DNA from 3 places in the Endozoicomonas sp. ALD068 genome. Region 3 is predicted to be linked to each of the others. Evidence: predicted binding sites of a transcription regulator. Region 3 holds the regulator's gene; each other region holds the start of a gene.
What was found. The regulator PhoB, encoded in region 3, activates phosphate uptake and scavenging genes when phosphate is short. The targets are predictions, from matches to a motif close to TGTCATANNNNTGTCANA.
Positions count from the first base shown of each region.

Region 1 (11,080 bases), 2.0 Mb from region 3:
ATACCACTATTGATTGGAATCAGGTGATCTTCAAGGGTCTGGTCATCAAGGGTATTTATGGCCGTGAGATGTACGAAACCTGGTATAAAATGACCAGTATGCTCCAGTCCGGTCTGGATATTTCCCCGGTGATTACTCACCGGATGCCGGTGGATGATTTCCAGAAAGGTTTTGAAATCATGGGGTCCGGCCAGTCTGGCAAAGTGATTCTTGATTGGAGTTGACCATCTCTAACATCGACCTGTCCACGCCATAATACGACTTAGCTCTGGTTCCCATGCTTCGGTGGGTGTCTTAAAACCTCTGGTTCTGTAAAAGAAAATGTGGAGCCGAAAGGCTCCACGATCAGAAGTTAATGCTTAACCAAAGTCACCCGCGATATAGTCACGGGTCTTCTGATTTTCAGCTTTGTTGAAGATCTTGCCGGTTTTATCAAACTCAACCAGCTCACCCAGATACATAAAGCCGGTGTAATCAGAGATACGCATGGCCTGTTGCATGTTGTGAGTCACGATCACAATGGTGTACTTCTGACGCAGTTCAGTAATCAGCTCTTCAATGGCGCTGGTGGCCAGTGGATCGAGAGCCGACGTGGGTTCGTCCATCAGGATGACTTCCGGCTCCAGGGCAATGGTGCGGGCGATGCACAGACGCTGCTGCTGACCACCGGACAGGCTGCTGGCATCGGCATTCAGCTTGTCCTTCACTTCTTTCCACAGATGGGCTCGCTTCAGGGCCTTTCTGGCACGAATAGCCATTTCCGGCTTGCTCAGTCCACCTTTCATCTTCAGACCGAAGGTGATGTTGTCGTAAATGGACATAGGGAAAGGCGTAGGCTTCTGGAAAACCATACCGACTTTGGAGCGCAATTCATTCAGATCCACACCACGTTGCAGGATATTTTCGTTATCCAGCAGAATCTCACCTTCAGCCGACTGACTGCCATACAGGTCGAAGATGCGATTCATGGTGCGCAGCAGGGTGGATTTACCACAGCCGGAAGGACCAATCAGAGCCGTTACCTTGTTGTTGTAAATCGGCATGTTGATGTTCTTCAGGGCTGGTTCAGAACCTTTGCTGTAAAAGAAACTGAGGTCTTTTACTTCCATTCTGGGTTGCAGAATATCATCGGCCAGACCGGATTCTGTCTTGATTTGACTCAGGCTTTCTGTAGCCGCAGGAGCAGTAGCAATGTTCATGTTCATTTGGCTGCCTTTCGAGCTTTGATCCAACGCGGTAAAGCAGTGGACAGAATATTGATAATCAGAATAAATACGGTTATCAGCAGTGCGCCGGCCCAGGCCAGTTGATTCCAGGATTCAAAAGGGCTCATAGCATACTGATAAATGGTCACCGGCAGGTTAGCCATAGGCTTGTCCAGATCGGTGCTCATGAAGTTACTGTTGAGGGCGGTAAACAACAGGGGGGCTGTTTCACCGGTAATCCGCGCTACAGACAACAGAATACCGGTCATAATACCGGGGCCGGCTGCCCGATAGCACAGCTGGGTAATGACTCGCCAGCGCGGAGCGCCCAGTCCGCTACCTGCTTCTTTCAAGGTGGTGGGAACCAGGCGCAGCATTTCTTCTGTGGTGCTGACGATAATGGGCAGTGCCAGAATAGCCAGTGCAATGGCACCTGCCCAACCAGAAAAGGAGCCGGTGGTGACCACCACAACCTTGTAGACAAACAGGCCGACCAGAATAGAAGGTGCGCTCATCAACATACCGTTGAGAAAGCGCAGTGCTTCAGCAATTTTTGAACTCTTGTCGGATTCAGACAGCCAGGTACCAGCCAATACACCCAGAGGTGCGGCGATCAGAATACCAAGAGCGGTCAGAATCAAACTGCCAACAATGGCGTTTTTCAGGCCACCGTGGCTACCGGGTCCGGGAGTGAGTTCGGTGAAGACATGCAGACCCATGCCGGAAATACCTTTTCCGACCAGGCTGTATAGTACGCTGGCCAGAACCACCAGGCCAAACAGTGCACAGAAGGTACAGAAGCCGATGAAAGCGTAGTTCTTGAGTTTCCTGACTGGCATTATCGCTTCCTCAACAGCAGACGGGCAGTACCCATCACAATAAAGGTGAGTACAAACAGTACCAGGCCCAGACTGATCAGAGCCGAGATGTGCATCTCATTAGTCGCTTCGTTGAACTGCTGCGCAATCGTAGAAGAAATAGAGCTCGCAGGCATGAACAGTGAAGTCTCTATACGGTTGGCGCCGCCTATTACAAAGGCAACTGCCATGGTTTCTCCCAGGGCACGACCCAGGCCGAGGATTCCGGCACCCACTGCGGCATTCTTGATACTTGGCAGCAGCACTCGGGTAATGACTTCATAGGGCGTAGCGCCAACACCGTATGCTGCTTCTCTGACCACATTGGGAATGGTTTTCAGGGCGTCACGAGTTAAAGCCGTAATAATGGGCAAAATCATGAACGACAGAATGATGCCCGCCGTTAGTAGACCTATACCGATGGGGGGACCGTCAAACCAGTGGCCAATCAGAGGCAGGCCAACCAGGTTTTCCAGTGCCCAGAATTGGAAGCCTTCTGAGAACCAGGGTGCGAAGACAAAAAGACCCCACATACCGTAAATAATACTGGGTACAGCGGCCAGCAGCTCAATGGCCATGCTCACGGGGCGACTGATCCAGTCGGGGGCCAGCTCGGCCAGGAAGATCGCTGTGCCCAGACCGACAGGAATGGCAATAATAATGGCGATAAGCGAAGAAACCAGGGTGCCGTAAATAGCAGAAGCGGCACCAAACTCACTGTTTACCGGGTCCCAGACATTACGAAATACAAAGCCGGGGCCAAACTCGGAGAGAGCCAGCCAACCGCCGTCGATCAGGGAAAGGATAATCCCGATCAACACCAGAAAAATCAGAATGGCGCTGGTGAAGCTCAGTCTGTAGAAGATTGAGTCACCCTTTATAGCGCTGGGCATCGCAGTTAAAAGCATAAGCTACAACAAGACAGCTGACCAGCGCTATGCTGATCAGCTGTCGTTCGTTTCCTGTTTAAGAAAGGCTAGAATAACCGGTTACTTGATAATGGTTTGTCCGTTGCTAGTCAAGTCTTCTTTCCAGACATTCTCTACCATGTTAACTACGCTTTCCGGCATTGGGATGTAGTCCAGACCTTCTGCAAGTTCGCCGCCTTTCTCGTAGCTCCACTCGAAGAAGTCGATGATTTGCTCAGCTTTCTCGGCGTCAGCCTGATCTTTATGCATCAGGATGAAGGTCGCTGCTGTCATAGGCCAGGAGTCAGCACCAGGCTGGTTGTTCAGCAGCAATTCGAAGCCCGGAGCATTCTCCCAGTCGGCATTGGCAGCGGCAGCCTGGAAGGTTTCCATGCTTGGCTTCAGGAACTTGCCATCAGCACTGGCCAGCTGGGTGTAGGTCAGGTCGTTTTGTTTTGCAAAGGCATATTCTACATAACCGATAGCACCACGGGTACGGCCCACGAAGTTGGCGACACCAGCGTTACCGTTACCACCGATAGTGGTAGCTGCTTTTGGCCAGGTGATGTCGGTGTTTCTGCCGATATTCTCACTCCACTCCGAGCTGATCTGGCTCAGGTAATCGGTGAAGTTGTAGGTGGTACCGGAACCATCGGAACGATGGACGACATAGATAGCCTGGGCAGGAATCTCAAGATCCGGGTTCAGAGCAGTGATGCGCTCGTCATTCCACTTCTTGATTTTACCCAGGTAGATGTCTGCCAGAACTTCACCGGTCAGCTTCAGAGCACCGGACTCAATGCCAGGTACGTTGATCACTGGAACAATAGCGCCCATCACCATTGGGAACTGGATCATCTCTTCTTTATCCAGTCGCTCTTCATTCAGAGGTGCGTCGCTGGCGCCAAAGTCGACGGTTTTGGCAGTGATCTGACGGATACCACCGCCGGAACCGATGGCCTGGTAGTTGATGCGAATACCGGTTTCTTTCTGGTATTCCTCAGCCCATTTGGCATAGATCGGATGTGGGAAACTGGCTCCCGCACCGTTGATAACTTCTGTCTTGGCAGATGCAGAGAAGGACGCTGCAGCCAACATGGAGGACATTACAATAGACTTCAGAAACTTCACTTCTATTCTCCCCGAGAAACTCGCTTGGAGTGTACTTGCGTTTACAAAGAAAAATCTTTTGCCGTGCCTTAATCTGTCAGTGGGTTGTGCAAAATATTTTTCTGTTACCTCAAAATTTGATGGGTGCAAGGATAGGGGGTGAATATTTCAGTAATGTTACAGGTTTGTTTGGATTTTATGAAAATGACAGTTTTTGACTCCAGGGTGTCTCTCCTGTCTTTTTGGCAGAAAAAAAAGACACCCATAAATTAGAAAAAAAAGACACCCATAAATTTGCTTCCCCATCCACCTGGTCTACTTTTTCACCCATCACTGATTTTTTACCCAGACAGGTGAGTTCATGGCTCAGGCCCGCAATACTCTGATTGACCCCGGCTCAACGCCTTATTACCACTGCATGGCAAGATGTGTTCGTCAGGCTTACCTCTGTGGAGAGAACCACCTGACTGGCAAGAATTACGAGCATCGCCGCCAATGGGTGGTGGATAAACTTCAGGAACTGGTTTCAGTCTTTGCTATCGAAGTTTGCGCTTACGCTGTCATGTCGAATCATTATCATGTGGTTTTGCACATCAATCAGTCATCTGCCAGGAGCTGGTCACGGAATGAAGTGCTGCATCGTTGGACGACCTTGTTCAGAGGTCCACTTCTGGTGCAAAGGCATCTGGCCGCTGACAAACTGGGCAGCGCTGAATTGGCCCGTATTGATGAATATGCTGAGGAATACCGGCGTCGTTTAGCGGATATCAGCTGGTTTATGCGCTGCCTGAATGAACATCTTGCTCGTGAGGCTAATAAAGAAGACGAGTGTAAAGGACGCTTCTGGGAAGGTCGCTTTAAAAGCCAGGCATTGCTGGACGAAGCAGCGTTACTGACCTGCATGACCTACGTTGACTTGAATCCGATTCGGGCTGGAAAGGCAGAAATACCGGAAGAGTCGAACTACACGTCGATTCAGGAACGGGTGGAGCAGGTTACACATTCTGAGACTAAAAAACAGCCGCTGACCCTGAAACCTTTCTGTTTGCAGGGACAGGAAACGGACGTTGCCCTTCCCTACCTTCTTCACGACTATCTGGAACTGGTTGACTGGAGTGGCCGCATTGTCAGGACAGATAAGAAAGGTTCCATCCCGTCGCATATCCCTCGTATTCTTGAAAGACTGGAAATTGATCCGGATGAGTGGCTGAAAACCATGCAATGGAATAATCGTTTTTATCGGGCAGTTGGCCGTCTGGAGGCGATGAAGGCTTATGCACTTGAAGCCGGACAGAAGTGGCTTCGAGGTTTAAATGTCTGTAGTCGTTTGTATATGATAGGTTAGCGTAGAAGTCAGTTAAGACGTCAAAGACCCTCTCTTTATCTCTCTTCGACTCATGTCGGAATGAATTTGCATTGTCTGAATTATGGCTTGAACAGCCTCTGTTCGTTGGATGGCGATGTGTGGCTCAATGATACGCTACTTGAAGATAGATTTTCTGATCCTTTTTGGGAATACAGTTTTTGAAGGTCTTGTTTTTATTTTTATGGGTGTCTTATTTTTTTCTGTGGCTGGCCTCAATGGCAACATCCAGACCTGCTTTTTCTATGGGTCTTCATAGCCTATAAATATATGTGCTAAGGAAGCTCACATAAGGCTCACTGATAGCAATGTAGCTTTTTTAACGAATACAGGTGAAAGTATGGCTATAACATGTGTCTTAAAGACACTTTTGTTTTCAATGTTTTTGTTTTTTTATCAGCAGGGGCTTGCAAACGACACCTATCGTCTTGAAAAATTTCGTAACTATCAAATGAAAAACTGGAAACCCCTTTCAAAAGAGCAACAAAACTGCAGAGATCAACCCGACATAAGCCCACTTGAAAATATTCGTATTGGCTTTGTCAGGCTTAACTTAGAATCTGATGACCTATCCGGAGATGAGCGACTGGAAACCTGTGAAACTTACGAAGTTGATGAGCAAGACTTTAATCGTATGACCAACTTTTATTTTAATTATGTGAACACGGGTAATCCTGAATTTCGAAAAAATCGCATTCAAAGAGTATTGAGACTCATACATCGTATATTCGCTATTAATATAAACAGGTTCAATAGTCAAAGCCGCTTAGAGAAAGGGGTGGTCTATACAACGGCAAGAAGCCTTTTTGATCAACTGTTTTTGTCTGTCAACATAAATGGCAGAAGTAATCCCTATTTCAATTATTTTCATTTAGTTCAGGGGGAAAAACAGTGCAATTATGTTGGGGTTAATAACGGTCTGGTCCTGATGTTTCTTGCTTTTCTTGCACCCAACTTTCTTTCCAGGGATCGACTTTATACCTACTTTTGTATCTTGGCTGACATATACACCGGAGAAAGCTGCGATCAAGCATTCGACCGTGCATTGCTTTGTGAAAATATCAATGCATATGATTGTCCGCAGTCCCTTTCAAGTCAGTTGAAAGCAGCCGAATTGGACGCAGGAATAGCGCTTCTGATCGGTTTAACTGCAATGGCATCAGCGGCTTTCCAGCGCATTGATTCAGGACTGGAGTCAGAGGAGACACTGGAAAACTTGTTGATAAGATGCTTGCCCTACGAGCTTCTGCCGATTATCTACAGTAATGCAGCCAGGCATTGTCGCCCGGGACGCTCATGCCCTGTACCTGCGTTTATGCATACCGTGAATGGCATGCAAGAATTTATATCCAGTATTATGGGTATTAACCTCACACCTTTAACGGAGGCATCATCGTTCGAAAGTCTGAAATTTCTAATGGATTATATTGAGCTTTCAGATAGTGAAGGCTCAGATAGTTTAGGTTCAAACAATGAGTTTGCTCTTGAGGAGTCGGATTCTGAGGATCAGGATCAGTCAGTAGTCGTTCGGCAACAAAATGAACTGATAGGTCAATTACGACAGGAATTGGCAAACCAATCAGCAACGGAAGAAGTGGGTGCTGTCGGAGGCGCTTTAGCAGGAACTAAAAAATGTCCAATTTGTACCGACCCATTAACAGACATTACAGTGTTAAATCGTTGTGGACATGCCGGTTTTTGCAAGACTTGTGCTGAGCGGTTTATAAATGAGCAGAGAGAATGTCCCTATTGTCGGGAAATACCCTTGTCATACATGAAGTTTATCGATATGTCTTTGCCCTGAATGTGTGCCAAGGATGCTGATACATAGCCCATTAACAACAGGAAGCTTTTTTAACGAGTGCAGGTTAAAGTATGATCCCACAATATGCCTTAAAGACGCTTTTGTTTTCAGTAATTTTGTTTTTTTATCAGCAGGGGCTGGCAAATGACACCTATGATCTTGAAGAGTTTCGCAAGTATCAAATGAAAAACTGGAAACCGCTTTCAAAAGAACAACAAAGTTGCACAGGTCAACCCGCCATGAGTCCACTTGAAAACATCTGTATTGGTTTTGTCAGACTTAATATGGAATCTGACGATGTATCTGGAGATGGCCGACTGGAAATCTGTGAAAATTACGAGGTTACTGAGCAAGACTTTAGGCTTCTGGTCAACTTTTATTTTAACTATGTGAACAGTACTGATACTCAAAATGATCGAAAAATGCGCACTCAAAGAGTACTGAGACTGATACATCATATATTCGCTATAAATATAAACCAGATCAATGGAGCAAGCCCTGACAAAAAAGAGCTAATCAGAGTTGCAGCACAAAGCCTCTTCGAATGTTTTTTTTCTTCTGAAATGAGAAATGGCGGGAAAAATCCTTATTTCCATTATTTCTCTTTAGATTCGCTAGCAAGTCAGTCCGATTATGTCGGTTTAAATAATGGTTTAGTCCTGATGCTTCTGACTTTTCTTGGTCCTCATTTTCTTTTCAGCAATGATTTTGATAACTACTTTACCGTGCTGCGTAATAGTTATACTGAAAAAAGCTACGATCGGGCATTATCCCGTGGATCGCTTTATGAAAATATCAATGAAAATTCTCCACATAGCATTGCCAGTTATTTCACTGCAGCCGGATTGGACACAGAAACAGCACTTCTAATTGGTTTAACTGCAATGGCATCTGCAGCTTTCCAGAGCCTCAACTCAGGGCAGGAATGGCCAGAGACACTGGAAACTTTGTTGCAAAGATACTTACCCTGCGAGATTCTGGGCACTGTCTACTGGAGTTTGGTTGGCCTTTTTCCTGCAGGACGTTCATGGCCTGTACCTGAGGTCATGTTTACCGTAGAGGGTATGCAAGAGTTTACACAGGTTATTTTGGGTATTGACGACACGGCTGAGTCTGCATTATTGCAAGCAGAATCTTCTCAAAGTCCGGACTGTCAATCGGATTATTCTCAGGGTTCAGACAATCAGGCTGAGGACCCTGACGGGGAGCCGCATTCTGAGCATCAGGATCAGCTAATAGTCATAAAGCAACAAAATGAACTGATAACCGAACTACGGGAGGAATCAGCAGACCAACCTGCTACGGAGGAAACGGGTGCTGTCGGAGGAACCACGGCAGGAACCAAAAAATGTCCACTTTGTGCCGACCCACTGACAGATATTATCGTGTTAGATTGTTGTGAAGACTCCGGCTTTTGCAATACTTGTGCTGATCGACTTATATATGAGCAGAGCGAATGTCTCTTTTGTCGGAACGTACCTTTGTCATACATGAAGGCTCCTGAGATGTCTTTACCTTGAATGTACGCGCAGTGCCAGTCTGATGCTTCTCCTTCCTGTTCAGTGCGGTCAGCACTTTTCCCCGGCATATACACCTGAGACCAGGCTGCAGGTGACTGGTATCAATGGCAACATCCGGATCAGCTTTTTCTATTGCTTTCCATGTCCTATAAAAGTATGTGCTAAGGAAGATCACAGAAAGATCATTAATAGTAGTGCAGCTGTTTTGACGAATGCAGGTGAAAGTATGGCCATATCATTTGCCTTAAAAACGCTTTTGTTTTCAGTGTTTTTTTTTATCAGCAGGGGCTGGCAAACGACACCTATCGCCTTGAAAAATTTCGCGATCATCAAATAAAAAACTGGAAAGAGCTTTCAAAAGAGCAACAAAAATGCACGGGTCAGCTCGGCATGAGCCCTATTGAAAATATCCGCATAGGCTTTGTCAAGCTTAATTTAGTCTCTGAAGATGTGTCTGGAGATGAGCGAGTGCAAATTTGTGAAAATTACGAGGTTGCTGAGCAAGACTTTAAACGTCTGCACAACTTTTATTTCGATTATGTGGAAATGGGTGATCCTCAATATCGAAAAGTTCGCATTCAAAGAATGCTGAGACTATTACATCGTATATTCGCTATGAATATAAATATGACCAATGAACAAAGCCGGGAAGAGAAAAAGATAATCATTACAACGGCACAAAGCCTTTTTGAACAGTTTTTTTCGACTGTCAACATAAATGGCAAAAGCAATCCTTATTTCAATTATTTCTATTCAATTCCGGAGGCCCCTCTCTCTGATTATGCTGATGTTAATAACGATCTGGTTCTGATAGTTCTTGCTTTTCTTGGTCCTCACTTTCTTTACAAGGAACAACTTTTTACCAGCTTTATTATGTTGGCTGGCATATATACCGGGCAAAGCTTCGATCAAGCATTCGACAGTGCGCTGCTCTGTGAAAATATCAATGAATATAATTCTCCGCAAAGCCTTGCCAATCAATTAAATGCAGCTGGGCTGGACGCAGGAACAGCGCTTCTAATCGGTTTAACTGCAATGGCATCAGCTGCTTTTCAGCGCATGAATTCAGAACTGGAATCGCAGGAGACACTGGAAAACTTGTTGATAAGATGCTCGCCATTCGAGCTTCTGCCCATTATCTACAGCAATATAGCCTGCCATTGCCGCCCTGGACGCTCGTGCCCTGTACCTGGGGTTATGTATACCTTATATAGCATGCAAGAGTTTACAAACAGTATTTTGGGTTTTGACCCTACATCTACATTATCATTGGCATCATCGGCAGAAAGTCTGAACTTTCTCGTGGATTATATTGTGCTTTCAGATAATGAAGGTTCAGACAGCGAGGGTTCTGTTGATGATTCGGATTCAGGGGATCAGGATCTGTCAATAGTCGTTCAACAACAAAATGAACTGATAGCCGAGCTGAGGCAAGAATTAGCAAACCAAACTGAAAAGGAGGAAGCGTGTGCTGTTGGAGGTGCCTCAGCAGAAACCAAAAAATGTCCACTTTGTACCGACCGCTTGACAAACGTTATAGCGTTACAAAGCTGTGGACACGCTGGTTTTTGCAAGAATTGTGTTGAGCGACTCATACGTGAGGAGAGGGAATGTCCCTTTTGTCGGAGCGTGCCCTTGTCATACATGAAGATTCTCGACATGTCTTTACGCTGAATCTCTGCACAGCACCAGTCTATTGCCTGATGTTTTGAAACACATCGACGAAGTACTTATAAGAATCAATGCCTGAAAGAAGACAACTGTCAAGTAACGTCTGGAACAGGGCAGGGTTATCTGAACGTTCTTTTTGTTCAGCTAAAAAGGCCAGTTTTTTCTCCCCATCGGGATACATTGGGGACTAGACTGCATGTGATTGTTGTCAATGGCAACATCCGGATCCGCTTTTTCAATTGCTCTTCATAGCCTGTGTAAATATGTGCCTGGGAACTCACAAAAAGAACGTTAACAGTAGTACAGCTTCAACGAGTGAAGGTGAAAATATGACCATGCTATGCGCCTTAAGGATACTTTTGTTTTTAGTATTTTTGTTTTTTTTTCAGCAGAGCCTGGCAAACGATACTTACAACCTTGAAGAATATCGCCATCATAAAAAGACAAACGGGAAACAGCCTTCGGAAAAACAACAAAACAGTACAGGTCAACCGGCCATGAAACCACTTGAAAACATGCGTCTTGGCTTTGTAGGGCTTAATTTAGCTTCTGACGATGTATCTGGAGATGAGCGACTGGAAATTTTTGAAAATTACGAGGTTGCTGAGCAAGACTTTAAACGTCTGGAGAGCTTTTATTTTG
Region 1 covers NZ_JBLYNU010000004.1:6,898,925-6,910,004, forward strand. The annotation lists gene tdh (L-threonine 3-dehydrogenase) at 1-224, shown strand, start outside; gene pstB (phosphate ABC transporter ATP-binding protein PstB) at 360-1,109, opposite strand; gene pstA (phosphate ABC transporter permease PstA) at 1,202-2,044, opposite strand; gene pstC (phosphate ABC transporter permease subunit PstC) at 2,044-2,955, opposite strand; gene pstS (phosphate ABC transporter substrate-binding protein PstS) at 3,052-4,101, opposite strand; gene ACO6V5_RS24970 (transposase) at 4,442-5,425, shown strand; gene ACO6V5_RS24975 (RING finger protein) at 5,784-7,247, shown strand; gene ACO6V5_RS24980 (hypothetical protein) at 7,319-8,767, shown strand; gene ACO6V5_RS24985 (RING finger protein) at 9,158-10,441, shown strand; gene ACO6V5_RS24990 (RING finger protein) at 10,768-11,080, shown strand, end outside.
Region 1: a site for PhoB is predicted at 4,245-4,262, ahead of pstS (phosphate ABC transporter substrate-binding protein PstS). Genes of this name have one in related genera too.

Region 2 (11,080 bases), 1.7 Mb from region 3:
ATGACCATGTGGCCTGTCTGGGCCGCTTTGATGGCGATGTTGGCCGTTTCAAGATCTCGAATCTCCCCCACCATAATGATGTCAGGATCCTGACGAAGGAAGGCTCTCAGAGCTTGAGAGAAATCCATCCCCTGCTTCGGATTAACGTTCACCTGGTTGATACCTTCCAGGTTGATTTCTACAGGGTCCTCGGCGGTGGAAATGTTTCTTTCCGGAGTATTCAGAATATTCAGCCCCGTATAGAGAGAGACGGTCTTACCTGAACCGGTGGGTCCTGTGACCAGAATCATACCCTGGGGTTGGTGCAAGGCTTCCATGTACATTTCTTTTTGGGTTTTTTCATAACCCAGGGCATCAATGCCCATTTTGGCACTGGAAGGATCGAGAATCCGAAGTACGATTTTTTCACCCCAAAGGGTAGGCAGGGTATTGACCCGGAAGTCGATGGATTTGCTTTTGGACAGGCGCATTTTAATACGACCATCCTGGGGCTTACGTCGTTCTGAAATATCCATGGCAGACATTATCTTTAGACGGGATGCAATTCTGGGTGCCAGGCCAGCAGGTGGTTTGGCGGTTTCATGAAGAACGCCGTCGGTGCGAAATCGAACCCGATAGGTTTTTTCATAAGGTTCAAAGTGAAGATCCGATGCGCCTGATTTGATGGCAATGAGCAGCATTTTATTCACGAATTTTACGACAGGGGCATCGTCATCTTCCCCTGCTACTTCCTCATCGTTGTCTTCGACGGCACCCACTTCCAGCTCTTCAAGGTTATCAAATTCCTCATCATCGAAATTCGACAGGGCATCAACATTGCTATCCAGCAGTTGATCAATGAATCTGTCCAGCTTGTCTTCTTCAACCAGTACCGAATCCACCATAAGACCGCTGCTGAATCGGATTTCATCAATAGCTGTATGATCACTGGGATCAATTACCCCGACAAACAGTCTGGTCCCCCTCTTTATTAACGGGATCAGTTTATGCTTGCGAATCAGCTTTTCCTGAATCAGTTCCTTCGGGATGTTTTCAGGGTCAAAGGCATCAAGATCCATAACTGGCATGCCAAATTCTTCTGCGGTAGCCAGGGATATGTCTTTGGCGCTGAGTAAATTCTCCTGGACCAGGTAGCTGGCAAGGGGCTGCTTTGTTTTTTCTGCCTGTGAAAGTGCGGAGCGGAGTGTCTTTTCATCGATCAGCTGGTCGACAACCAGTCGAGCAGCCAGTCCTGTCAAAGGTTTATCGACCATGCCTTGTCTATCCGTTTATTGTTCTTGGGTCTGTTCTCTGATTTCTACTATATCAGCACTGAGACGAGAGCATAAACAGGATATTTCATAAAGTGTTGAAGAAGGTGTGGCGTTCAAAGAGTATACGGTCTGGTAGAAGGAAGCTGAATTTTATAATGTCGGAGTCTGACAATGAACAAAGCCATTACCAGGGGGATAATGGCTTTTGTGGCACTCTTGTACATTTTTTACATGCTTTTCCAGATGCCAAGTGTCGGATTTTATTTACTGGCTGGCAAGGTAAAATACATGAGGCGGGTTGGGGTGCCCCGTTTACTATCTTCACCGTCATAGTAACTGACCAGCATAAATGTTTTGCCCCCTTGTACCGTTTCAGGACCCCGAGCAATCGCCTCAAAAGAGGTTTCGTGAATATCAAAGCCTATTCCATCTTCGAATAATTTCAGGGAGTCCTCTTGAAGGCTGTCAAAGATAAGGGTCTTGGACATAAAGTAGTCTGGTGCATCCATGAATGCCTTGTTCAGCTCGTTGTCAGCAAACATTTCACTGCCTTTGACATTCTTGCCACTGCTCAGGTCGACCAGATAAACCCGGGTAATAAAATTGGATTCAGAACTTCGATAAGGGAGCACTGTTTTCTCAAGGAACAGAGCCTCTTTCTTATTGAGAACCGCAATATCGCTGACTGTACGAATCGGGCTGCTCTTCAGCTGTTTCATTGCAGAAGGGCTTAAACCCAGAAGAGAAAAGTTATAGAGCTTCTCTGACAGAATTGTTACTTCACCCTTGGCAGGAAGCTGTTGGCTGTTCAGGTATTTTCCTGGCAGCGGTTCGCCATTGTTAGACAGTTGTTCTGTAGTAAAGGTCACCACCCTGACAGGTGGGACATGTTCATTGATATTCCATTGTTTGGCATCCTGAACCAGAGCTCCGGCGGTTGCTGCAACGTAATGGTTGCTCTTGGGAATACGGTCAAGACTTTTCACACCTAATCCCTGTTGAATACCCTTCAATCCCATGTGGAAAGGAATCCAGTTGTTGTTTTCAAAATGTTTAGGCAGTTTGAATGCGCTATCTACCTGACCGGGTCTGTGATCATTTTCTGTGAGCAGGAATTTTGATGACAGTCCGATATCGACGTGGTGAACACCTTTGGAGAGTTGCAGGGGAATTTCCCTGAAGGTATGCAGGAAGGCTGCCGGAATCAGATCAAGCACAGGTACAGGGAAGAACTCATGGGCATCATACCAGGCTTTCAGAAAACCATTGTTTCGGGTGGCCAGACTGGTTTCGTCACGATTCGCGTGCCTGTAGCCGTAGCCTGCATAGGCGGGGATGTCGATTGCTCTGTAGTCAATAACGCCGGTAACGCCTCTATCACTCTGACTGGAGGAAATCATCAGCTCACCGTCTTTGGTCAGAGTGATGGCGCTGGGGGCAATATGACCATCGTTCAGCCAGAGGGGATGGGTTTTGGCATTCTTGCCTTCGGTGATAGGGTATTCGAACACTTCACTGGGTAAAGGTCCGCCGTGATTAGGATTCTGACGATCCAAAACCACCTTGCTCATATCCAGCTCGTAGTAGTGGGGCTTGGAAAAGACCCCCCAGCCATGACGACCGGTGAAGCCTGCTCCGGCATCTCCAGAAAGCAGGTAGAGTGTCCCTGTTGAACCATTTCCGACATGAGCGAAGTGAGCACCAGTAATATGAGTGACCCTTTTCTGGTCGTCCGGGCGCAACAGGTGACTTCCCAGATACCTGACGCTTTTATGAGGGGCTAATTTCCCTGGGGATTCTGCTGACCATCCGGGAGTCGAAAGAGTCAAGCAAAGCGTTAAGCCAACCAGGGCACTTCTTCTTTTCATCATTGATAAAAACACCTGAAATGAAACAACCCCATAAAGATAGCCATAATTTTTCATTGCAGGTGTATTTTTGACTGAAGTCGCTTCTAAAGCACCAGAGACGGGAAGGGAGTACCTGAAAGTCTGATAGTCAGGGTTTGATTGGGTTGCTTGGGCAAGTGAGCCATCGATCACAAAGCTCTCGGTTATAGAGATGCGATATAATGCGGCAGTCGCCTGCATGAATGCAGATGAAGAGCACGATAACACAGGGAAGAAGATCCGGTGGTCAGACAAGAGCTCCCACCGCTTCAGGCAGAAAGTCCTCAAACTGATCAGCTGTAGCCAGGGAGTCTCAATGAGCCTCCGCTTGCGAAAGCTTAACAGGTCTATCCTTAGCTGGGCTTCTTCAGAATAAACGGACATTACCGTCTGATGCAGCAGCTGGATCAATGGATACGTCGGCGCAAGCCGAAAACGCGGCACTGAAACGTGATCGGACCAGGTGCGGACCCGCTTAAGGAGTTGATGTGGAAGCCGGAGGTTAGAAACGTCCGACTGTCCGATTTAGCAGGTTTAAGTACCTGGTTAGGTACTTATCTACCGGCTTATTCGATTCAGTTACAATCAAAATAAGTCAAAGCCTGCTCTAAAAATAATTTAAAGCTGTTTGGAAAAGACTTTGTAAGAGTCGTTAATTCATTTAATAGCTTATTTATTTCTTCCAGATAACTCCAAGTCTCGGATACGTCAATTGTGTCGTTCTGGTCAAGATATTCTTTTAGCTTGTTGTTTAAAATCTGGTATGACAAGGCTTTCTGTGAAAATTCAGAACTATCTTTATCCGCCTTATCAGCTAATTCCGTTAGGGTGCCACACTTGTGCTCTTGAAAAGTGCCTGAAAAACTTGCGTCCCCAGAGACGCCAGCAACACTAAACAGCCTGCCCATTGCTACTGATTGCCCTGGATTGCCAGCTGAAACTTTCATCCGCTCAAAAGCCTTTTTTGCTAGCAATTCAGAATCATTCGTGACTGTTTTTGTGAGTGTGGCTAAATAAGCTTTGCTCATTGATAACGATGAAAAAACTCTCTCTAAAGATTCGTTCATAGATACTAAGTGAGGAATGATGGTGAAAATGGACTGAGACCCAAAGGTTGTTATGATAGTTTGAACTCTTTCAGCCAGTTCCAGAAACTCACTTCCTCTCCTGTCCATGTCATCTATAAGCTGTCGTCCTTGCTTTAAGTGTTCTTCGCTTATTTTAATCGCAAAGACAAAGGGAGATGAAACGATCAATATAACCGAAATAAAAACTGTGGTAAAAGTTTGCATAGGTGTTTCAACTTCTTTTCGGTTTGCATTTTTGCTCATGTTCTGCCAGCTAACCCCTGCTTCACCACGCGGGCAAAGCACGTCGGGAAGAGAGGTGAAGCCTCGGGATAGAATTGGCAGAATTACGCGATAACTATAGTGTAATCAGTGATAGCTGGGTGGTGATGTGCTGGCAGTGAGGCCCTGATACGCCAGGTAAATCTCCGGGAACCTCTGATGCGTCGGCAGCTACAGCGAAATTGTGAGATTGAGTAATGAACTTAAGGAGCTGGCCGGTCACAGCAGCTGATATTTAATGGAGAGAATCACCGTAACCGATTTCTTGTGAGGTGTCGGTAAGGGCAGGGAGCGCTCAATGGCTTTCAGACTACTGGCTTCGAATGCCTTTTTACCGGCCAGTACAGTCGCCTTTTCCAGTGTTCCGTCAGAGTTGATTTCAATTTTGATTTTTACTTCTCCTTCCAGTCGCCTTCTTTTAGCCTGGTAGGGATACACTTTGTAGCGATTGATCCGGTATTGAAGTTGAGCCACCCATTTCTGAAATTCATCAGGCTCCAAATGCCCGGCTTTTGAAGTGATGAGTTCTTCGACGGGCTCTCCCGATGTCTGCTGGTTGAGAGCAGATACCGGAGGCTCACCCGGTTTTGCGTGCCTGTGTTTGTTTTCTTCCTGATTGGCCGACTCTTGCTGAATCTTTTTCTTTTCGGCTCTGGTCGTTATGACTTTCTTGTTCTCTGCTTTTTCAGCCTGTTCTGTTTTTTCAGTGCTTTGAATGTGTTCAGTGTTTTCAATCTGAGAATCTGGCTTTGTCAATTCCGAGCCGGTCATTGCTTCTGTAGCGGTCAGGTTTTTTTCAATGGCAGGTGTTATGTCGGGTTGATGAGACACCAGTTTGATTTGAATGCCGGGTGATTTTGCAGCAGTCAACCAACTACTCCCGCTATAGCCCAAAAGTAAGGTGTGAAAGACAACTGACAACGTCAGGGGGATGACCAGATGCCTGATGGTGGTTTCCTGTTCCATGATTGGCAACCCACAGAGCATAGCAATTTAAACAGGAATTAAAGAAACAGGTCTGTAGAGGAAACCCCGACATGGTCAGGGCTTCTTAAGAATATCAGGAAGGCTTTACCGGGCTACCAAAATCCCGAGGCCCGGTATGACAAAGAAGGCCAGCAAAAGATACAGGAATGCATAAGCGCGGTTTTTTATAGCCAGATCAGACAATTTTTCTGCAGCGTAGAGAGGAATCTCACGGAGCCACCTGATGCCATAGATAAGGGCTACGGCAAACACGTTGAAGAACAAGTGTACCAGAGCAATGGTCATTGCGTGCTCTGCGTCTGCACCGACGATGGCCGTTGCTGAAAGCAGCGCTGTGATGGTTGTACCGATGTTGGCACCCAGAGTAACAGGGTACATCTGACGAACGGTGAAGACGCCACTGCCTACCAGAGGAACCATAAGACTGGTGGTAGTAGAAGAGGATTGCACCATTACGGTCATAACAGTACCGGAGGCAATACCGGAAATCGGACCACGACCAATAGACTTGTGCAGAATGTCCCTGGCACGTCCCACCATAACTTTTTTCAGCAGCTTGCCCAGTCTTACGACCGAGCTGAAGATAAGGAAGATACCGAAGGCGATCATGGTCAGGCCAGCCAGTGTGCTGTCGGGCAGGAGGCCTGCAAAATCCTTGACAATATTCACGGCCGGCTTGGTCAGGGGTTTGACGAAATTCAGGCTGCCCATATCAATAGCAGAGCCACCCACCAACAGTGCGGCTACGTGCTGTGAAATATCGCTCAGGAAGCCGGTCATCAATTCCAGAGGCAACAGAATCAGAACCGCCAGATAGTTAAAGAAGTCGTGAACTGTCGAAGCAGCAAAAGCTCGCTTAAAGGATTTGTCGCAACCCATGTGACCCAGACTGACCAGAGTATTTGTGATGGTGGTACCAATATTGGCTCCCATTATCATGGGGATCGCCATCTCTACCGGCAGGCCGCCAGCCACGAGGCCAACGATAACAGAGGTTACTGTACTGGAAGACTGAACCAGAGCTGTGGCGAGGGTACCGGCTATCAGTGCCAGCATAGTGTTGTTGGCAAAGCTGAACAGCTCTGCAGCTGCTTCTGCGCCACCTACGGCCATTTTAAAACCAGAGCCCACTACGCTGACGGCAACCAGGAGAGCATAGATCCAGAGGATAACTCTCAGCCAGATACGGCCATAGTGCCTGCTGGTGTATTTATAGTCAGCTTTGGTGCTGGCTTGACTTGTTGCTTCAGACATTTTCTGCACCTTGGTGCTGTGTGGATAGAGATGATGGCGAAAATATAGGTGTTCTGTTTCAGAAATATTACAGTTATGACATTTTTTTGAAATATTTAAAAAGCCCTCCAGGACCAGAGGGTGTCGCAAAAGGTCAATTAAAACGCTTCAAGCTTCAAACCGTCATCTCCGCGAAGGCGGAGATCCACTGTTCGTGGTGGGTTCCCGCCTACGCGGGAACGACGATCTTGATATATCCTGCTGACCATACCCTTTTGCGACACCCTCACCAGGGCAAACATACCCTTTTGCGACACCCTCACCAGGGCAAAGACTGCAGAAATATGACAGTGCTCGTTTTCGGGGCAACCCTTTTCCATGTCGGAACCCGGAGGTCCCAAAAGCATGGGAGCCAGAGTGATGCGACAGCCTGCAGAACAGGGAGTAGTTACCTGAGAAGTTTATCGAACAACTGCACTCTAACCGTTTCTCCTGCCTCAATATTTCCCTGGGAAGCGGGCAAAATGATGTAACAATTAGCCATACTCATGGATCGGAGAATCCCCGACCCCTGACTGCCCGATGTGACTACCTCGGCTTCTCCTCTCTCGTTGGTTGAGAGAATGCCCCTCTGGAATTCCAGGCGACCGGGTTGTTTCTTCAGGGGAGTGAGGCACGTTGCTGGTAGTTCAGCAGCAGGAGTTGGTTCTGCTCCCATCATATGTTGCAATGCGGGCGCTGCCAATTGTTGGAAAGTTACCGTAGCGGAAACCGGATTGCCGGGTAGCCCAAAGAAAACACTGTTGGGAAGTTTACCAAAGGCAAAGGGTTTGCCGGGTTTAATGGCCAACCTCCAGAACGAAGTATGGCCTATTTCACTGAGAATATCTTTGACAAAGTCGACGTCACCTACGGATACCCCACCAGAGGTGACAACTGCATCAGCCTGCTGATCAGCTTTCAGAAAAGCTTTCCGGATCTCGTCGCGGTCATCATGGAGTTTTCCAAGGTCAATCACTTCTGCACCCAGTCGCTTGAGCATCGCTGATACTGCAAACCTATTGCTGTCGTATATATTACCTTGTCCGAGAGTCTCGCCGGGCAGCTTCAGTTCATCACCCGTGGAAAAGAGCGCTACTTTTATTCTGCGAATGACTGGAACTTCAGGGATTCCCAATGAAGCCAGCAGACCTATATCCTGGGCTTTGATGATGTGTCCCTTTTCAAAAACCTGACAACCTTGAGGAATATCTTCACCGGCACGGCGAACATTATTGCCTGACTGAGAGGGTAGCTTGCTGAAAGCAATACCCTGTGCGGTTATCTCGGCCTGCTCCTGCATGATGACCGTATCGGCACCTACAGGAATGGAAGCACCTGTCATGATTCTTATACAGTGGCCAGCGGGCATAGAACCCTGATAGGGATGTCCGGCCAGAGATTTTCCGGCCAGCGGCAGTATTGAATGTGGTGCCAGGTCACTGAAACGGACTGCATACCCGTCCATGGCTGAATTATCATGGGACGGAACGTTAACCGGCGAAATAATTGCCTCAGAGATAACCCTGTCCAGGGAGTCAGCCAGAGCCACTGTTTCAGTTTCAGTGACGACCGGTGTTTCTGTCATCAGTTTCTCAAGCCCTTCGTGCAGGGGCATGAGCCCCGGGGCAGAACAGCAGTCAGTCATTGAAAGGTCTCCTCGATACAGTTTTTGAAACTGCTCTTAAAGTAAAAGCTATAAATGAATTCAGCAATCTGTTTCTTGTTATTTGTATCACTCGATATTGTCCTTTAAGGCATGGCTATTTTATCGGGTTAGGGTTAGGATGAGCCCCTAATTAATTTTAATAAAGCGCCGAGCTTCGCAACCTAACCCTCACCATGAAGGTACGGTTGTCTGGCCGTGACCTGATGCGTGTTACACGCAGGGTTGCCAGGGTTCACACAGAAATGTCTGGGCCTCCCGTGTTTGGAAAGGTGTGAAATGCGACCATTACAAGACCAACAGGGACGAACGTTTCCCTATCTCAGACTGTCTCTGACTGATCTGTGCAACTTCACTTGCAACTATTGCCTGCCTGATGGCTGTGATGAGCATCGTCACAAGCAGTCGCTGGATGTTGCCGAAATTAAACGTCTGGTGACCGCTTTTTCGGCGGTGGGTGTTGAGAAGGTTCGCCTCACTGGCGGTGAGCCTACCCTGCGCTCTGACTTCATGGATATTGTCAGTACTCTTAAGTCCATTCCGGGGATTCAGAAAGTGGCTATGACCACAAATGGTTACAAAATGGACCAGAGAGTTGAGTCCTGGCTGGCTGCTGGTGTTGATCAGATTAATGTCAGTATCGACAGTCTGGACCCCCGAGCCTTTGCAGCAATAACCGGGCACGACCGCCTTCAGGAAATACTGGTGGGTATTGACAAGGCCTTCGCAAAAGGTCTTCCTTCTATCAAGGTCAATGCGGTTTTGATGAAAGGGGTCAACGACATCCAGCTGGAGGCGTTTCTGAAATGGATTAAGCACCAGCCTGTTACCATGCGTTTCATTGAGTTGATGCAGACGGGTGATAATAGTCGCTTTTTCAATCAATACCATGTCCCCGGAAAACAAATAAGGGATCAGCTTCTGGAGCAGGGCTGGGTCAGAATGGCCAGAAATAAAGATGCGGGTCCGGCTTACGAATATTGTCATCCTGAGTATCAGGGGCGCATTGGACTGATTACCCCCTACTCAAGAGATTTCTGTAAAGACTGCAATCGTCTGAGGGTTAGCAGTCAGGGGCATCTGCAACTTTGCCTGTTCTCGGAATCAGGCCATGACCTTCGACATTTCTTACAGGACGACAGCCAGCAGGATGAATTGATTCAGGAAATTCGATCAGCACTGAGGTTGAAAGTAGACGGTCATTTTCTGGAACAGGGGTATACCGGAGGTACTCGCAATCTTGCCCAGATTGGAGGCTGATATAGCTCGGCCTTCGCTTTAGGTGACTGGGGGTTATTGTCGGCACACAGGGCACAAAGGTGATTGTGTCGTCCATGCGTGAATGCATGCTGCACAGTAGAAGTGCTTTAAACACTCCCCAGCGGCGATAGGGGATCTTATGGGGTCCATACAAATAGAGCATAATCCGCCAAAGAGTTTTACTGCCAGATAGTCAGTAATTCTTGCTGACAATGCGTGCTCTGTTACTCGGGCAACGAGACTGCAAAAGGCTAGTGGTAAGTTTTCATCACTACTGAAAAATGCTATCAGGTCGTAGATGAAGTTAAAATAAAAGCATGATATTAAGCTTATTGAAAAAGCAAAAGCTAACTCTTGACGAAAAACATTACCCGATTTAAGTAGATGGTAAATTAAAAAAGAAGCACTTGTTGATTCAACTAAGCGTAAAGGTAGCCTGATTTCATCATAATATAACGAGAGAGAAGTTAATAAATTTAACAGGTCCCTGAGAAAGCTCTGTTCGTAATCTTTATGTGAAATAGTCAGGTCGGAATTTACATATTCATCATTATAAGTATTATCTTCAGATCCGTAAGAAGTGCCACAAGATATTAGCAAGACAAATATCACTAATTTGCATAAATAGAGCATATCTGTTGTGTATGGATTTTAGGGAACACTCAGTCAAGATAGATTACGAAGGGTCATGTTACAAATATCGAGCAGGTTTTACCTGCGAGCACCCGCTGAAAATGGCTGGAGCAAAAGGTGCTTCAGCCAAAATCCATTCAGTTTTCGAAATGGATATTTATTGAACGGGTTGATCGCTATTCTATTTATTTTATCGGGAGGTTACTGTCGGCATACAGGGCACAAAAGTGATTGCGCCTCCCATGTGCGAAGGCATGCACTGCAATACCAGTGCCTTCTGCAGCCTGCACAGTTGATAAAGGTACTCATTTGTTCCAGACAAATAGGACATATTCCTGAAAAAAGTTTTACTGACAAATAATAGGTAATAAATAGAGACAATGCGTGCTCCATCCTTTGTGCGATGAGTGTAAATATGAATAATGATAGATCTTCGTAATTATGCTGATTAGTTCTTAGGTCATATGAAAAGTTAACGACAGCGCTTAATAAATAAACAAAAAGATACTCATGATGAAAAGTACTGCCCAGCTTAAGTAGACAGAAATTCAACAAACACTGAGATGTTATCTCAGTTAAACGTAAAGGTAGCCTGAATTCATCATAATGTGACGAGAGAAAGGTTAATAAATTTAAGAGGCCAGTCGAAAGGCTCTGTTTGTAATCTTCATAGGAAATGGTGTGATTGGAATTTATAGATTCATCATCATACATATTATCTTGAGAGCCATAAGAAACACCATAAGATAGCATTAAGATGAATACCACTAA
Region 2 covers NZ_JBLYNU010000004.1:6,669,471-6,680,550, forward strand. The annotation lists gene pilB (type IV-A pilus assembly ATPase PilB) at 1-1,253, opposite strand, end outside; gene ACO6V5_RS24060 (esterase-like activity of phytase family protein) at 1,514-3,124, opposite strand; gene ACO6V5_RS24065 (hypothetical protein) at 3,718-4,473, opposite strand; gene ACO6V5_RS24070 (TonB family protein) at 4,711-5,457, opposite strand; gene ACO6V5_RS24075 (Na/Pi symporter) at 5,563-6,732, opposite strand; gene moeA (molybdopterin molybdotransferase MoeA) at 7,160-8,398, opposite strand; molybdenum cofactor riboswitch at 8,553-8,707, shown strand; gene moaA (GTP 3',8-cyclase MoaA) at 8,696-9,676, shown strand; gene ACO6V5_RS24090 (RING finger domain-containing protein) at 9,710-10,309, opposite strand.
Region 2: a site for PhoB is predicted at 6,807-6,824, ahead of ACO6V5_RS24075 (Na/Pi symporter). Genes of this name have one in related genera too.

Region 3 (11,080 bases):
CCTGCCAAACGCTCAAGCCCTGACGGTTCACAAAAGAAAAGATCACACCGGAGAGAAAACCTGCCCTGAGTGCCAGAAGACCCTGGCAAATGCTCTAGCCTTGTCGGTTCACAAAAGTCAATATCACAGCGGAGAGAAAACTTGCCCTGAATGCCAGAAGACCCTGCCAAACACTCAAGCTCTGTGGGTTCATAAAAGAAAAGATCACACCGGAGAACGAACCTGCCCTGAGTGCCAGACGACCTTGCCACACGCTCAAGCCCTGTCGGTTCACAAAAGTCAATATCACACCGGAGAGAAAACCTGCCCTGAGTGCCAGAAGACCCTGCCAAACGCTCTAGCCCTGTCGAATCACAAAAGCCGATATCACAGCGGAGAGCAAACCTGCCCTGAATGCCAGAAGCCCCTGCCAAACGCTCTAGCCCTGTCGAATCACAAAAGCCGATATCACAGCGGAGGGCAAATCTGCCCTGAATGCCAGAAGCCCCTGCCAAACGCTCAAGCCTTGGCGCTTCACAAAAGAAAAGAACACACCGGAGAGCAAAACTGCCCTGAGTGCGAGAAGACCCTGCCACACGCCCAAGCCCTGTTGGCACACAAAAGAAAATATCACACCGGAGAACAAGCCTGCCCTGAGTGCCAGGCGCTACTGCCAAACAATCAGGCTCTGTCGAATCACAGAAGGCTACACCGGAAACGAAAGCTTGAAGATGCAAAGTCAAGTGATTGATTTCTGCTTGTCACAGGCTCAGGAGGGAAGGGCACTGCACACGTTTGGGTATGATCTGAAGTGCAATGATCACGTCTATCTGTCTATCACCAGCGGCGGTTAACCGATGACAAAAAGACATGGGAGGCAATAGAGCTTGCCAACATTGAAAAGCTCCCAAAGTTCCTATCGTCTATCCTCACTGCTCCTATCCCCGGAAAAAAAGGATAGAACCATTAAAAGTCTACTCTCGCACGTATTGGTCTTTTTGCCTTTCGTCTCCCCGGTTGAGCCACAGACTTATGGTTTTATCGTTGAGGTTGATCAGAATGGGGCTTCGACAAGCCAGAGTTTTTCTATAAAAACTGAGCCGGGCATATCAACTGCAATGCCAATGACTGGTTGGAGGCTGATGCAAAAACAGCCATCACATATGCTCAGCACAAACGGATATTCGGGGTCAGGCATGCTGCCCGATGACAAACCCTGTCGGCGAAACAAACTTCAGATTATCACTTTGATGGACGGGGCGGGCGGCGGTAACAATTCCTGGGCAATGGGGTCAGAGGATCATGGTCAGTCATTCAATAGACATTCAGAAAAACCGCATTATCTATACGACAATGACCATAATGATGAAAATTCGGGGCAGCCCACAGACTCCCGACATAGTCTTGACGAAAATTGCCATGAACAGCCCTGTTGTATTCAACAGGGAGTCTGTATCTTTGCTCCTTCCACAAGTACCCGGTGTCGTTCAATCTCAGATGACTCTTTCGCTTGCGATGTCTATTTGCAAACAGGCGATCAGGAATCTGGCCCGGTTAGCCATCCTGCTGAAGCATCGACAGTTGTCTCAGAAGCTGACAGCAGAACTGGTTCATCATTAAAATTAAATCCACCACCTGCGGAAAAACAAAGGAAGGCAGGCTCCAAAAAATACCGATGTGATCACCCTGGCTGTGAGAAATCATTTAGCTCTCAAGCCTCATTGCGCAATCACAAAAGTCAATATCACACCGGAGAGCGAAGCTGCCTTGAGTGCCAGAAGTCCTTGCCAAATGCTCAAGCCCTGTCGGATCACAAAAGAAAATATCACACCGGAGAACAAACCTGCCCTGAATGCCAGAATACCCTGCCAAACGCTCAAGCCCTGTCGCATCACAAAAGAAAATATCACACCGGAGAACAAACCTGCCCTGAGTGCCAGAAGATCCTGGCAAACGCTCAAGCCCTGTCGTCTCACAGAAGAAGAGATCACACCGGAGAGAAAACCTGCCCTAAGTGCCAGAAGCCCCTTCCAAACGCTTATGCCCTGGCGGTTCACAAAAGAAAACATCACACGGGAAAGCAAACCTGCCCTGAGTGCCAGAAGCCCCTTCCAAACCCTTATGCCCTGGCGGTTCACAAAAGAAAACATCACACGGGAAAGCAAACCTGCCCTGAGTGCCAGAAGACTTTTGCAAACGGTAAGTCCCTGTCGGCTCACAAAAGTCAATATCACACTGGAGAGAAAACCTGCCCTGAATGCAAGAAGCCCCTGCCAAATGCTCAAGCCCTGGCGTTTCACAAAAAAAAAGATCACACTGGAGAGCAAACCTGCCCTGAGTGCCTGGAGACTCTGCCAAACGCTCAAGCCCTGTGGGTTCACAAAAGAAAAGATCACACCGGAAAGCAAACCTGCCCTGGGTGCCAGAAGACCCTGGCAAACGCCCAAGCCCTGTCGGTTCACAAAAGTCTATATCACAGCGGAGAACAAACCTGCCCTGAGTGCCAGAAGATCCTGCCAAACGCGAAAGTCTTGTCGGTTCACAAAAGAAAAGATCACACCAGAGTGCAAACTTGCCCTGAGTGCCAGAAGCTCCTGCCAAACCCTCAAGCTCTGTCGAATCACAAAAGACAACACCGGAAACGAAAGCTTGATGATGCAAAGTCAAGTGATTGATTTCTGCTTGTCGCAGGCCCAGGTGGGAAAGGCTAGCACCTGGCAGGCTGGTTGCGCTGGTATAGTACCCCAAAAAAAATTGAATAATTGGTCAAGGAATTGCAATACTCACTCTGTATAAAAAAAATAGACGGCAGGAGTATGCATGAATAGCCAGACTCATAATCCCGACCTCATCCACCAATTAAACGACAAACCACCATTATTTCGAGCTTTTTTCAGTGCCCTGCAGCATATGATAGCCAGCTTTGTGGGGGTTGTGACACCGACCCTGGTCATCGGTGGGGTGTTGGGTTTGGGAGAGCATATTCCTTACCTGATCAGTATGGCGCTGATCGCCTCAGGGATAGGTACCTTTATCCAGGCCAGACGGTTTGGTCCCCTGGGGTCTGGTTTGTTGAGTATTCAGGGAACCAGTTTTGCGTTTTTGAGCTCCCTTATTGCTGCCGGTTTTGTGGTTAAGAGTCGGGGAGGCAGCAGTGAAGAGATTATTGCACTGATGACGGGTCTTTGTTTTTTCGGGGCATTTATCGAGATTGTCCTGAGCCGCTTTTTCCATAAGCTGCGCAAGATTATTACGCCAACCATTACCGGAATTGTTATTTCACTGATTGGTCTCAGCCTGATTAAGGTAGCTGTGACCGATATGGCCGGTGGCTTCAATGCGCCTGATTTTGGTGCGCTGAGCAACCTTGCAGTGAGCATCACCGTGTTAGCGACTGTGATCTTTTTTAATCGCAGTTCTCGTCCCATGGTGCGTCTCTCGGCGATCTTCCTTGGCTTGCTGGTGGGCAGCCTGATAACACTTTATACCGGTAAAATGACTCTGCAGGGATTGTCGGACTCGGTTTTATTTACTGCTCCGGTGCCTTTTAAATATGGAATGACCTTCGATTGGGAGCTATTCATTCCGATTGCTCTCATTTATGTCATAACGACCATTGAATCTACCGGTGACCTGACTGCGACAGCAAAACTTTCGGGTGAACCTATTGAGGGTGATGGATACGTTGAGCGTATTCGTGGCGGTATTTTGGCTGATGGCGTGAACTCTCTGACCGCAGCTTGCCTGAACAGCTTTCCAACGACGACGTTTAGCCAGAACAATGGTGTGATTCAAATGACCGGTGTCGCCAGCCGGTTTGTTGGCTATATCATTGCCGGTTTGTTTTTAGTGATGGGACTTTTCCCGATACTCGGGGCCATCCTGATGCTGGTTCCCAAGCCTGTGCTGGGTGGGGCTACATTGGTTATGTTTGGCACGGTGGCCGCTTCAGGTATTCGCATCCTGGCTTCAGGATCACTTGATCGTCGACAGGTAATGATCATTGCTGTGTCCATGGGTATGGGGCTGGGCGTCACTATTGTGCCCGGGGTGCTGAGCCAGATGCCGGAACTGGTCAAAAACATTTTCAGCTCGGCGATTACCACCGGAGGTCTGACCGCTATTTTGCTGACACTGGTTTTGCCTGAAGATTCCGGGCCTGAATCCAGCGATCAGAGAAAAGTGGTGAAAAATATTAATGCATCTTCGGGAGCCATCAAAGAAGAAACCACTTCCTGATTATTTCCGTCATACCCTACAACTCGTTCCCCGTCATAAATCTCTGGAGCATTGGAACCAGAGATTTACGACAGCCTCTCAAGACACCAGCTTTCTGGCAGAAAGCTGGTGTGCAGCCATGATGGCCTCTTGATCAAGATGAAGTAGTGTTTCATCTTTAATCAGCCACTTTCCTGCACACATAACGGCAGCTGCTTTATGGCCTCCACAAAGAACCAGTGCTGCCAGTGGGTCATGGCTGCCACTGAAACGCAACTCATCCAGGCTGAAAAGAGCAAGGTCGGCTTGCTTTCCTTCTGCCAGTTCTCCAATATCGCCCCTGCCAAGCACTTTGGCTGAGCCTTTTGTTGCCCAGTACAGAGCATCGAGATGAGTGACTTCGTCTGCGGCGTAACGCAGACGATTGATCAGCAAAGCCTGACGGACTTCCTGCATCATATTGGAGCCGTCGTTTGAAGCGGAGCCATCCACACCCAGTCCGACGTGCACGCCTGCAGACGCCAGTTCTTTGGTGCGGCAGATGCCCGATGCCAGCAGCATATTCGAGGTAGGGCAGTGACAGACGCCCATGCCCGCCTGTCCCATTCTTTTGATTTCATCGTCATTGAAATGAATACCATGGGCCAGCCAGACATCGTCAGCCAGCCAATCCACAGATTCCAGGTAATCCAGTGGCCGTAAACCGAACCGCTCGATGCAGAAGTTGTCTTCATCATGGGTCTCAGCCAGATGGGTATGTAATCGAACATTGTGTTTACGGGCCAGCCCAGCGGTCTCTTTCATCAACTCTGTGCTGACTGAAAAAGGTGAGCAGGGTGCCAGGGCAATCTGAACCTTTGCCCCCTCGTCTGACTCATGATAACGATGAATCAGACGTTCGGAGTCGTCGAGTATCTCAGCTTCTGTTTGCACGGTAGACTGGGGAGGAAGGCCTCCATCCTTCTCTCCAAGGCTCATGGAACCCCGAGTCAGTATAACCCTGCTGCCAATACTGTCAGCGGCCTTCACCTGAATATCAATGGCTTCTGTGAGTGCTTCCGGGAATAGGTAGTGATGATCTGCCACTGTTGTACAACCGGACTGCTGCAGTTCTGTCAGTCCCAGCTGAGTGGCGTTAAACAGCATCTCTGGCTTCAGTCTGGCCCAGACAGGATAAAGCGTTTGCAGCCAGGGAAAGAGTTTTTTATTCAGTGCCGGAGGGAAGGCGCGGGTCAGGGTCTGATAAAGATGGTGATGAGTATTGATCAGACCGGGAAGGAGAACCTGTCCGGAAGCGTCATAGCTTTGATCACAGGAGACTTTCGGAGACTGTCCCGAGGGAACCAGCTCTGTGATCTTGCCGGAGCTTTCATCAATCACCACGCCGTTACCGGCGTCCTGACTGTTTGCGGTGAAAATAGCCAGGGGATGTTTTATCCAGACTCTCATCATCTGCCTCTTGTTATGAGCAGGACGGTCTGGATAGTGCAACAAGCTGCCGTATACCATAGACCGCCAATACAGCAGTTTATGGCAGTGACTTGCGTGTTAATCTGCCCGGTTCATTTTTACCTTGTGACTCTACAAGATTTTTATCGTTTCTCAAACCTTCAGACCGCAACCACGAAGAACAATGTCGCAGATAGTGTCAGCGGCTTGATCGTAGGTTGAGGCAGGCAGTTTCTTTTTGTTCATGATAAGGCAGATCTGTTTTTCATAATCAGCGTAATGCTGAGTCGATCCCCAGATCATAAAAATCAGGTGCATGGGCTCTACCCGGGCCATTTTACCCTCATCCATCCAGTGCTGAAAAATCTCTGTTTTGTTTTTAAACCACTGCTGGGTAGAGTCCTTCATGGACGGAGACAGCTGCTGGCAGCCATGAATGATTTCACTGGCAAAAATTCGGCTGGCTGTGGGGTATCTTCTGGAGACTTCTATTTTTGAGCGGATATACCGTTCAAGTGACTCTGCAGGGTCATCTTTCGGATGAAAGCTGTTCAGTTTGTCATTCCAGAGATACAAAATATTGTTAAGAACTTCGTCATAAATTTCCTGCTTGTTACTGAAGTAATACAAGACAGTCGGTTTTGGTAAATCGGCCAGGTCAGCTATACGCTGGATTGTGGCTCCCCCGAATCCATGCCGGGCAAACTCCTGTTCGGCAGCTTTCAAAATCAGCCGAACTCTCTCGGTTCTTATACGACCGGTCTTTTGGGGCGTACGTTTTACGACAGCCATGCGCGGATCCTGATTTATAGTTTTCGATCATCCCTTGGGGATGATTTATACCATTGGCAGGAAGCATAGAAAAGAATTCGGTCGTGTCCATTAAAGTCAGGCAGAAAGAAATTGAGGAAACCGTGACACTCCGCGCCTTGGAGCCTGACCGAGAATAGCGCCCGTAGCGAGGACGGCAGAAAATTGAGGATGAAAATTCGGTTTTGTGAGGAGAATAGCGAGCTATTTGACGAACAAAAGCGGATTTTCAGACCAATTTGCTGCCGCCGCAGTAGGGCAGTCTATTCTCGGTCAGGCTCCTTGGAGGGTGTCGCAAAAACTCTGGTTGCCATGCTTTTAGGCCCTGTGGGTTCCAGCGTGGGAACGAGTTGTTGGAGTTTTGCGACACCCTCAATCGGGCGGAGGGAGATATAAGTCGGGAAGGTCGGGCCGCGTAGGTCGGGCCGCGTAGGTCGGGCCGCGCTGGTGAAGAGCCTTATGCTTGCGTGTTTGTGCATAGTTGGCTAAATTCACTGTCGGTCTGTCTCTATGCAGAAACTCACGATGATGAAAACCAAGCACTGTTAACAAAAAATTAAGGCAGAGCCAACTGCCCAACCGCCCTTGAAGAACCAGATGAACCCATACCTGAGTGACCCGTTAAGGCAGCGGCAAATCAAACAAAAGACCAATAAATAACCGAGGGGCACCCGGTTGCTGCTGATGGAGGCTTCTGCGTAAGTCCGGTCGTTATAGGCTGGCTGTAGCTTATGAAGTCAGAAGCCTCGCCTGACAAGGCGGGGAGTGTCAAGGTGAGCTGCCTTGTTTCCTCCCGGGGCAGTTCTGGAAAATTGGATTTGTGCAGCAGGAGTGATGGTGCCTTTTATTGATTTTTCAGGCTTATCCTGGAAGCCGAGACATTATTTGAAACAGCAGATTCCAGAGCCCTGGAGAGACTGGCTGCTGGACAGAGGTTCCCTGACTCAGCGTTTGAAACATGAGTTTGACGGCGACTTCAGGGTTCAGGTTATTCGTCACGGGACCTTTATGCCGACCTGTTCGGAGCTAAAGTTTCTCAATAACTATGAACAGTCAAAGGCTACGTCCACGTCTGGTGAGTTGGCAGGATCATTCGAAAACAGACATTGCAGCAAAATGGCTTCTATCAGGGAGGTTCTGCTGATCTGTGGTGGCCGACCCAGAGTGTTTGCACGAAGTGTATTGCCTCACAGCAGTCTTATTGGCACGAACAGAGAGCTGCTGCAACTGGGCACTAAGCCCCTGGGGGAGTTTTTATTTAATCATCCCGGTATGCGTCGGGGACCATTTGAGGTAGCGGAACTGCCGGCTCGTCAGTTTAATCCTCATCTGGTTGAAAAATACTCTGATGAAACAGCCTGGGGAAGGCGGTCGTTATTTTATTTGCACGAAAAGTCTATATCTGTTTGTGAAATCTTTTTGCCGGACCTGTCTGAACAGACAGAGAAGCACTCCAGAGTCATGTCGAAGCATCCTGAACCCTGAAGCTCTACAAGAATGATTGTTTGTCGAAGCACTTACCTCGTGAAATATAGAGATTTCCGCAGTCGGTCTGGTCATGGCCTGATTGAGAACCTGGCCTGACCTGATAAACTGGCGATGCGGGTCATGATTCAGGGCGATGAGCAATAAGAATCTCAGCGATGATAATAAAGATGCAGATAAGCAGCTAAATATTATGATGCAATTCAGAAAACCAATGGCGGTATTGGCAGGCACTGAAGTAGTTCTGCAACGATTTCCCCGTTTAAAAGATTTCTTACGGCTGGCCCGGCTGGACCGGCCTATTGGTATTTATCTGTTGTTCTGGCCTACTATGTGGGCACTCTGGGTGGCGGCAGAAGGTGTACCGAGTCTGAAGAATCTGGTGATTTTTTCGGTCGGCGTGGTTTTGATGCGCAGTGCAGGCTGCGTTATTAATGACTTTGCTGACAGGAAAGTGGACGGCCATGTTAAGAGAACACAGCATCGACCGCTGGTAACGGGTAAAATTCAGGAAAAAGAAGCGCTGATCTATTTCTCCGGTATGGTACTTTTGTCTTTCATTCTTGTACTCTTTACCAATACTCTTACCGTCCAGCTCTCTTTTGCCGGATTATTGCTGGCCTCGGCTTACCCTTTTGCCAAAAGACACACTCATCTGCCTCAGGTGGTTTTGGGGGCTGCTTTTGGCTGGTCGATACCCATGGCTTTTGCGGCTCAGAGTGGCTCGTTGGGAAACATCGTCTGGCTGATGTTTCTGGCCAATCTCTTCTGGACAGTGGCTTACGATACTCAATACGCCATGGTGGATCGTGACGATGATCTGAAAGTAGGTATCAAGTCCACAGCCATTCTATTTGGCGAGATGGATAACCTGATTGTTGGTTGCCTGCAGGTACTTACCCTGATGACACTGGCCATGGCAGGCCATCAACTGGAGTTAGGTGCTCTCTATTATCTCTCATTGTTGGCTGTCGCAGCCCTTTTCGTTTACCAGCAATGGTTAACCCGTCGTCGTGAGCGTGAAGCCTGCTTCAGGGCGTTTCTTAGTAACCACTGGGCCGGAGCCATTGTATTTGCAGGTTTCGTGTTGAGTTATCTTTGATCTTCAATCCGGCTTAGAGCCCGGTAAGTATTGCTACTTATGGTGGCTGTGGGGATAAATGGCGAAAAGCCTTACCCTGTAAACCCTGAGGGATCTTTTTATTTTTAAGCTGCAATATCAGCCTTTAGTGTGTCATCTGCCTGTAACATTTCAAAGGTGTAATGTCCGGTGTATAGTGCGGTTGATCAAAGTAGTGAGAAGCAGCCTGAGCGATAGGAAAGGTGCTGTCCTGAGACACTACCATCCTGATATAGCCCTAATGAGCTTCAGCTGATAGATGCCAGAACGTCACCGCCGAAATCGAATCGACAGATAACAGGTAGAGATTAATGCCAGGAAAGACCATTCTGATCGTAGATGACGAAGCACCGATTCGCGAAATGGTGACCGTTGCTCTGGAAATGGCAGGGTATGACTGTCTTGAGGCAGCAGATGCCAGAGAAGCGCACTCTCTGATTGTGGATAACAAACCCGATCTGATCTTGCTGGACTGGATGTTACCAGATGTCTCTGGAATTGAACTGGCCCGTCGTCTGAAGCGCAATGAGCTGACCTCTGAAATACCCATTGTTATGTTGACGGCCAAAGGTGAAGAAGACCACAAAATCCAGGGACTTGAAACCGGTGCCGATGACTACATCACCAAGCCTTTTTCTCCCCGCGAGCTGGCTGCTCGTTTAAAAGCGGTTCTCCGTCGTACAGGCGGATTTGATAACCAGTCTCCCATTGTCATCAAGGGATTGGAGCTGGACCCTGTCAGCCACAGAGTCTCTATTGATGGCTCACCTGCTGAAATAGGACCTACCGAGTACCGTTTGCTGCAGTTTTTCCTGACGCACCAGGAGCGTGCCTATACCCGTGGGCAGTTACTGGATCAGGTCTGGGGTGGCAACGTTTATGTGGAAGAGCGAACCGTTGATGTACACATTCGACGCTTGCGTAAGGCCTTAGGTGATAACTACGAAGCCTTTGTGCAAACGGTTCGTGGTACTGGATATCGTTTCTCAACGAGGGTGTAAACCTTTTATGCTCAGTGCTCAGCAGTTATCTGGCCGGGAGTAATATGACAACAATTTCAAAAACCCATTTGCTGAGCCGCATGATCGCCTACGTGATTGTCGGGTTTTCCCTGGGCTGGTTGTTTGGAGAGCCTTTTTTAGGACTCTGTGTGGTCATGGGAGGTTATTTTGTCTGGAGCTTCCGTCAGCTTTTCAAGCTGCTGGACTGGCTGAATGACCCCAAGGCCAGGAGCAAAGAGCCTCCTGAGAGTAAAGGGTTCTGGGGGCAAATTTTTGATGGTATCTATCGATTGCAAAAACAGCACAGTCGTTCCCGGCAAAAGCTGGCCGGAGTGATTGAACGTGTTCAGGAATCAACTGCTGCGCTGAACGACGGTGTTGTAATGATAGATAATCAGAGCAACCTGGAATGGTGGAATCCCGCCGCTGGAACTTTGATAGGGCTTAAGACGCCTGACGATCAGGGGCAGTTGATTACCAATCTGCTACGTGATCCAAGGTTTGTCGACTACTTTGAGCAGGGTGGTTATCAAAAAGCTCTTGAGATCCCCTCGCCAATCAACCCTGATCATCAACTGCAATTTAATATAACGGTTTATGGCAAAGGCAATCGTCTCATGACCGTTAGAGATGTCACGCGCTTGAATCAGCTGGAAGTCATGAGAAAAGACTTTGTTGCCAATGTCTCCCATGAACTGAGAACACCACTGACAGTTGTGTCTGGATACATCGAAACCATGCTGGACAGTCTGGGCCCGGATTCAGGTCTGCCCCCTGTTTGGGAAAAAGCACTGAACAGGATGCAGGAGCAGTCGCTGAGAATGCAGAATCTGGTGGCAGACCTGCTGTTGCTGTCCAAACTGGAGTCGGCTGAAGCTCAGGCAGACGAGAATGGGGTTCATGTTAAAACCCTGCTCAGCAGTATCGTTGAAGACGGATGTGCGCTCAGTGGTGAAAGCCAGCATCAGATTTCTCTGGATTGTCCTGAAGATGTCTTTTTGGCAGGCAGCAGTAATGA
Region 3 covers NZ_JBLYNU010000004.1:4,927,580-4,938,659, reverse strand. The annotation lists gene ACO6V5_RS18055 (C2H2-type zinc finger protein) at 1-730, shown strand, start outside; partial or broken gene ACO6V5_RS18050 (transposase) at 762-863, shown strand; gene ACO6V5_RS18045 (C2H2-type zinc finger protein) at 1,122-2,654, shown strand; gene ACO6V5_RS18040 (uracil-xanthine permease family protein) at 2,800-4,218, shown strand; gene ACO6V5_RS18035 (8-oxoguanine deaminase) at 4,297-5,649, opposite strand; gene ACO6V5_RS18030 (TetR/AcrR family transcriptional regulator) at 5,800-6,438, opposite strand; gene ACO6V5_RS18025 (chorismate--pyruvate lyase family protein) at 7,291-7,941, shown strand; gene ubiA (4-hydroxybenzoate octaprenyltransferase) at 8,156-9,043, shown strand; gene phoB (phosphate regulon transcriptional regulator PhoB) at 9,373-10,062, shown strand; gene phoR (phosphate regulon sensor histidine kinase PhoR) at 10,107-11,080, shown strand, end outside.